Regions from separate parts of the Streptomyces sp. NPDC050145 genome, predicted to be linked through region 1. Evidence: riboswitches for the same ligand, from Rfam matches in the RefSeq annotation. Region 1 holds a riboswitch; each other region holds the start of a gene.
The links. Region 1 has a riboswitch for cyclic di-AMP ahead of ACIBTU_RS22925 (C40 family peptidase). Riboswitches for the same ligand answer to the same signal wherever they lie in the genome.
Positions count from the first base shown of each region.

Region 1 (2,254 bases):
TCGTCTTCCTCGGGACACCGATCGACGACACGTCGGCGAACGACGTGATGGCGCAGTTCATGCACCTCGAGTACCTGGCGCCCGACCGGGACATCGCCCTGTACATCAACTCCCCGGGCGGCTCGTTCAGTGCGATGACCGCGATCTACGACACGATGCAGTTCGTCAGCTGCGAGGTCGCGACGACCTGCCTGGGGCAGACCGCCTCGGTCGCGGCCGTGCTGCTCGCGGCCGGGGCTCCCGGGAAGCGGACGATGCTGCCGGGCGCCCGCGTGGTGCTCGACCAGCCGGCCCTGCCGGAGCCGGTCCAGGGGCAGCCCACCGACCTGGAGCTGCAGGCGCGGGAGATCGTGCGGATGCGCGAGCAGTTGGAGGAGATGCTCGCGCGGCACTCGTCCCGGTCCCGGGACCAGGTGCACGCGGACATCGAGCGGGACACGGTCCTCACGGCCGAACAGGCCCTGGAGCACGGCCTGGTGGACCAGGTCGTGCAGAGCCGCAAGTCGTCGGCGCAGGGCACGCCCGGACGGAGGTGACACGTCGATGTACCCACCCGAACTGCCGCCCCTGCCCTCGCTGACACGGGCCGAGTGCGAGCTCATCGACCGTTATCTGGAGGTGGTCGATCTGATCGCGCGGATCAATCCGGCGCGGGGCGACGACACCTACCGGGGGCTGCGCGCGGCGCAGGCGCTCGTGAGCCGGGCGACCGAACTGCGGGACGCGCTCGACCTGATGCACCGGAGGGGCGAGAGCCAGGTCCACGCGGCGACCCTCGCCCGCGCGCTGCGGGTCCTCGACGGCGAGAGGCGAACACAGAGGGTCACTTTGCCGCCCGAAACGGTCGGTTGAGGACCTCCGCGGTCATCGACGGCTCGATCCGGCCCGAAGCGTCTGCGGGGCGACCCAAACGAGCCAGAAGAGGTACCCCCGTTCGGCGTAGACGCCCGTACGCACTTAGGGGCCGAAGGAGTTGCGCCAGAACCGTAGGCGGACAGCGGAATCTTCGGTTCCGCCGCTGGTACGGGCATGGTCGACACCCTCGACCGAAGATCGAATGCCGCACTGTCCACCTGAACGGGCCAAGCGTGAGGAGCCTCACTTACCGCTGGTTCAACTCGGATTTCACGACACGAGTGCGTCAAGATCCCTTCCGACGACAAGCCCCCGCCACAGCGGCGGGGCGGTCCGTGCGGACGCCGAGTCCTGCCGCCGCACGGATGCCAGGTCGACAGAAGTGCATCGGCAGGAGTGGAGGACCCAGGTACGACGGGCCGCCGCCGCAGCTCAGCCGGAGTTGCGGGCGAGGGGCCCTTGGGGTGAAGCCGCGTTGTGCGGCCGGGCGTCTTCGCCAGTCCGAACCCGACAGGTCATCCTTCGCAGGCGGTTGACGAAGGGTTGCGCATGACTGCGCTCAATCGTGTTCCCTCGCTGCTCAGCCGGGCCGGAACGGCCTCGGCCCTGACCTTCGCGGTCGCCGGAGCGGGCCTGATGGTCCCCGGCGCGGCCGCCGAGGCCTCGGCGGCGACAGCCTCCACCAAGGCACTGCAGATCGCGGCTTCGAAGAAGGGAGCGCCCTACAGGTGGGGCGCCACCGGGCCGCACCGGTTCGACTGTTCCGGACTGACGCTCTACTCGTTCAAGCGCGCGGGCAAGAGCCTGCCCCGCACCGCCGCGCAGCAGTACAACAAGACCCGCCATGTCTCGGCCTCCACCCGCAAGCAGGGTGACCTGGTGTTCTTCCATTCGGGCCGCAGCGTCTACCACGTCGGCATCTACGCCGGGAAGGGACGCATCTGGCACTCCCCCAAGACCGGGGACGTCGTGCGGCTGCAGAAGATCTGGACGAAGAGCGTCTGGTACGGCCGGGTGCGCTGAGGCCCGCCGCACGGCCGCCCGGGGGGTCGTGAGGGGTTGAGAACCGCGCCGGCGGTTACCCATGCGTCATGGACGACGAGCGCAACGAGACGCCGCTGGAGCGGGCCGACCGCAACTTCGGTGAGCTGCTGCAGGAGCTGCGCGTCATGCAGACCGGGGTGCAGTTCCTGTTCGCCTTCCTGCTCACCCTCGCGTTCACGGCCCGCTTCCCGTCCCTGGACACCGTGCAGCGGGCCACGTACGTGACGACGCTGCTGCTCGCGGTCCTGGCGGCCGCCCTGCTGACCGCGCCGGCGGCCGTGCACCGCGTCCTGTTCCACCTCGGCGCGAAGCCGCAGATCGTGCGGGTGTCCTCGCGGCTCGCGGCCTGCGGCAT
Region 1 covers NZ_JBITJS010000011.1:119,793-122,046, reverse strand. The annotation lists gene ACIBTU_RS22935 (ATP-dependent Clp protease proteolytic subunit) at 1-536, shown strand, start outside; gene ACIBTU_RS22930 (hypothetical protein) at 544-852, shown strand; cyclic di-AMP (ydaO/yuaA leader) riboswitch at 1,275-1,401, shown strand; gene ACIBTU_RS22925 (C40 family peptidase) at 1,405-1,878, shown strand; gene ACIBTU_RS22920 (DUF6328 family protein) at 1,947-2,254, shown strand, end outside.

Region 2 (2,254 bases), on a different contig from region 1:
GAGCAGCCCCCACAGCGCGGAGGCCAGCACGAGGAAGACCGCCGACAGCACGTTCTGCCCGAGCAGGTGCAGGCCGATCGACACGATGCCGGTGGCCATGACGGCCGCGCCGGCGGCCGGCGGGATCATCGCCCAGGGCGAGGCGGGTGCGGGGTCGGGGGTCCCGGGCACGTCCGGGCGGTCGCGGTCCACCGCCCGAACGTAACCGTGAGCGACGTCAGGCGGGGCGCACCACGCTGTGGATCGACGCCGTGCCGTCGTAGTAGATGGACTCCTCGCGCACGTACGCGCCCGGCTTCGGGGCGTGGATCATGATCCCGTCGCCCTTGTAGATGCCGACGTGACTGATGTCGTCGTAGAAGAAGACCAGGTCACCGGGCTGGATGTCGGACAGCGGGACCGTCGTGCCGAACTCCACCTGGTCCCAGGTGGTGCGCGGCAGCGAGACCCCGGCCGCCTTCCAGGCCGCCCCGGTCAGCCCCGAGCAGTCGTACGAGTCCGGGCCCGTCGCGCCCCACACGTACGGCTTGCCCTCCTGGGCCTTGGCGAAGGCGAGGGCCTTCGCGGCCTTCGTGGCGTACGAGGTGTCCGTCGAGCCGGAGCCGCCGGTCGAGGAACCCGAACCGGTGTCCGAGCCGGAGCCCGTCGAGGAACCGGACCCGGAGGCGTCCTCCTGCTGCTGCGCCTCCTCCGCGGCCTTCCGCTTGGCCTCTTCCTCGGCCTTCTGCTTCGCGGCCAGCTCGGCGGCCTTCTTGCGGGCCGCCTCCTGCTTCTGCCGCTCGATCGCGGCGAGCCGCGCCTTCTCCTCGGCTGTCAGATCCGACAGCAGCTTCCGCGCGTCGGCGAGCTTGGTCTGGACGGTCTGCTTGGACGTCTTCAGCTCGGTCTGCGACGTGGTCAGCTGCTTGAGGCTCTCCTGCGCCTCGGTGCGCTTCTTCGCCGTCTCGCGCTGCTGCACCTGGTAGTCGTCGACCGCCTTCTTCTGGCGGGACGTCAGCCGGCTCATCAGCTGGTCCTGGGCGAAGTAGTCCTCGGGGTTCTCCGCGAGGAACATCGTCGCCGTGTCGCTCACCCCGCCCGTGCGGTACTGCGCGGCGGCGAACCGGCCCAGCTCCTCGCGGGCCGTGTTCATCTTCTCGGTGCGCTGCGCGATGTCGTCGAGGAGGTGATCGACCTGCTTCTTCTTGCCGGTGGTCCGCTCCTGCGCCGCGTTGTACTTCTGCGTGGCCACCTCGGCCTGGCGGTAGAGCGTGTCGACCTTCTTCTGCACCTCTTCGAGGCTCGGCTTCGCGGGCTGGGCCGGAGCGGCCTGGGCCGTCTGCGAGAGCAGGGCGACGGAGGTGAGGGCCGCGGTCGTGATGCCGACCGCGGAGGTCGTACGGGTGCCTCCGGTCATCCGGGAGCGGGTACGCGGCTTGCGGTGCGACGCCAAAGCAGGCGACTCCTTCCGTGGTCCGCCTACCGAGTTAGCTGTCGGGTTCGGGCCCGTGCCCATCGCTTCGGTGCGCGGTGGTGCACGTCGTACGGAAGGCTGCCCTACGGTCAACCATCCGGCGCCGCCGGACTGTTGACCGATTCACCCCAAGGTCGGTGGGTCCCCGGTTCCCTGCCTCTCGGCGTACGGGACTCGGCGGGGGCTGCCCGCTCGCCGCGTTGTTCGCGGGCGGGGGGACGGGCTGCCCGCGCAGCACCGTAGCCAACTCGTGTTGCTGCTGTGAAGGTTGATGTTCGATATGCCCGATACATTTTCGTGACCATTTTCATGATCTCTACGCCGCGGGCCCCGAACGGGCTTTGCTGTCGCGCTGGGTGACCGGGTCATCGCAAAGGGTGTCGTGAGGGGTGTCTCCGTGAATGCGAGGAGCGTCTCGGTGAAGGTGACGGCGGGCTGTCGGTGGGGCGGCCTAGACTCGGAGAGCGATGAGCAGCCTCTTTGACGACAGCTTCCTGGCCGGCCTCCAGTCCCCCGCGGAGGAGCCCCCGCCGCCGCCCGAGGACGACCCCGAGCACCACGGGGCCCCCGAGCCGCTCCCGGACGACCTGTTCGGGGGGAAGTTCGACGCGCCCGTGGACCGGGACACGCACTACCGCGACGGGGCGCCCCGCCCCGCCCTGGACCCGGCGGCCCTCCTGGACGGGCTGAACGAGAACCAGCGGGCGGCCGTGGTGCACGGCGGCTCCCCCCTGCTCATCGTCGCCGGCGCCGGCTCCGGCAAGACCCGCGTCCTCACGCACCGCATCGCGTACCTGCTCG
Region 2 covers NZ_JBITJS010000014.1:149,906-152,159, reverse strand. The annotation lists gene ACIBTU_RS27335 (tellurite resistance/C4-dicarboxylate transporter family protein) at 1-129, opposite strand, end outside; gene ACIBTU_RS27330 (NlpC/P60 family protein) at 218-1,432, opposite strand; cyclic di-AMP (ydaO/yuaA leader) riboswitch at 1,440-1,643, opposite strand; gene pcrA (DNA helicase PcrA) at 1,921-2,254, shown strand, end outside.
Region 2: it holds a riboswitch for cyclic di-AMP, as region 1 does, so the genes downstream of both, ACIBTU_RS27330 (NlpC/P60 family protein) here and ACIBTU_RS22925 (C40 family peptidase) in region 1, are expected to answer to the same signal.

Region 3 (2,254 bases), on a different contig from region 1:
GACACGCCTTCGCCGGGTTCATCTACCTGCTGTTCACCCTGGGCGCGAACCGGTAGCCGTCCACGCGGAGGTCAGACGAGCAGCCGCTCCCGCAGCCGGTCGCGGTCGGCCGCGGTGAGCCCGAGCCCCTCCGCGAAGTAGCGCTCCGTGCCGCCCCAGGTCTGCTCGATGGTCTCGAAGGCCGCGCGCAGGTACTCGGCGCGCGCGTCGAACAGCGGGCTGAGCAGCTCCATGACCTCGGCGGAGTAGGCGTCCGGGGACGTGGAGCTGCGGTGCACCTTGTAGCGGCGGTGCTTCGCGTTCGACTCCAGGTAGTCCGCCTCGATGGCCTCGCGCTCGACGCCGACCGCGAGCAGCGTCACGGCGATCGACAGACCGGCCCGGTCCTTGCCCGCCGCGCAGTGCATCAGCGCGGGCACGCTGTCCTCGGCGATGGAGCGCAGTACGCGGCTGTGCTCGGCGGTGCGGTCGGTGATGATCGACCGGTACGAATTGATCATGCGGTCCGCGGCGCGGCCCCCGGAGAGCACCGAACGCAGCTGGGCCATGTCGCCCTCGCGGACCATCTTCCAGAACTCGGAGCCGTCCGCCGGGTCCGACAGCGGCAGGTTCACATTGCGCACACCGGGCAGCGCGACGTCCGCGCCCTCCAGCTTCTGGTCCGCCGCGTTGCGGAAGTCGAAGATCGTGTGCAGGCCGAGCCCGGAGAGGAACGCCGCGTCCTCGGCCGTGGCGTGGGCGAGGTGCCCGGAGCGGAAGAGCACGCCGGGGCGCACGCGCCGGCCGTCCACGGTGGGGAGGCCGCCCACGTCGCGGAAGTTGCGCACTCCGGTCAGCTCGGGCTCGGTGGACGGGGCGTGCTGCGTCACGGGTGCTCCTCCCGGTCGGGTCACCGGCGCTGCTCGCCGGCGGGCGCGCTCCCGACGATACGACATGGATTCAGAGGGCAACCATGTGTCCGTTTTGGCCTATTCATCATTAACTGTCCGCAGATTTACGGACGTTGTCGCCCGGCGCGTGAGCAGCGTCATATCCGTGACGGTCCGTGGTGGATCTTCCGGACCGATTTCCCGGGAATTCCTTACGGTAAGGCGCCGGTAAAGCGGGCGGGATAGACGCAGGGTGACGCAGGAAAGGCATGAACGATCAAGAAAAGGCAGGTCAGAGGGAATTCGGAACTTGTCGCTTCGTTTCTTGCTGCCCTACGGTCACGCTCATTCCGGTCGGAACGCCTAGTCCTGCCGCCGCCCGGATTCCTCACTACGACCCGTGACGGCAGGAGCGGGGGACCCACAGGCAAGAACGCCGCCCGGGAATTCCCCACAGCGGCTCGGGGTGAAGTCGTGTCCCTGTCAGGAATGGCGAGGGCGCGGCCGGACATCTCCCGTCCGAACCCGACAGCTCACCTCGCAGGCGACGGAGAGGAATCTCGTCATGCCCGCACAGGGTAAGCACCGCCGTCCGAAGTCCCACCGCCTCGGCCGCGCCGCCGCCGTCGTCACCGTCGGCGGTGCCGCGCTCGCGCTGCCGCTGATCGGCGCCGGCGGTGCGCAGGCCGCCACCGCCCAGACCTACACGGTCAAGGCCGGCGACACGCTCTCCAAGATCGCCAAGGCGGAGAACGTCGAGGGCGGCTGGAAGAAGCTCTACGCGGACAACAAGTCCGTGATCGGCTCCGACGCCGGCCTGATCAAGCCGGGCGAGAAGCTCACCCTCGGCTCCGCCGCCAAGGCCAGGACCACGGCCACGCAGGCGAGCACCTCCACCGCCGCCTACGTGAAGCCGGTCGACGCCCCCGAGGGCACGCCGTACCACCAGAACGGCAGCATGTGGTCCAGCGGCTACCACACCGGCACCGACTTCGTCGTGCCCACCGGCACCCCGATCAAGGCCGTCGCCGCGGGCACCGTCGTCTCCGCCGGTGACGGCGGCGCGTACGGCAACCAGGTCGTCATCCAGCACGCCGACGGCCACTACTCGCAGTACGCCCACCTGTCCCAGCTCGGTGTCTCGGCCGGCCAGGCCGTCTCCGCCGGCACGCAGATCGGCCTCTCCGGCGCGACCGGCAACGTGACCGGCCCGCACCTGCACTTCGAGATCCGCACCACGCCGGACTACGGCTCGGACGTCGACCCGGTCGCGTACCTGCGCGCGCACGGCGTCTCCATCTGACCCACGCGCATGATCCACACTCGGCGCCCGGATATTCCCCGGGCGCCGAGTGCTGTATCTCACCACTCGTCAACCCCTGGCT
Region 3 covers NZ_JBITJS010000008.1:327,011-329,264, reverse strand. The annotation lists gene ACIBTU_RS18595 (DUF6126 family protein) at 1-56, shown strand, start outside; gene ACIBTU_RS18590 (tyrosine-protein phosphatase) at 72-869, opposite strand; cyclic di-AMP (ydaO/yuaA leader) riboswitch at 1,249-1,429, shown strand; gene ACIBTU_RS18585 (LysM peptidoglycan-binding domain-containing M23 family metallopeptidase) at 1,435-2,172, shown strand.
Region 3: it holds a riboswitch for cyclic di-AMP, as region 1 does, so the genes downstream of both, ACIBTU_RS18585 (LysM peptidoglycan-binding domain-containing M23 family metallopeptidase) here and ACIBTU_RS22925 (C40 family peptidase) in region 1, are expected to answer to the same signal.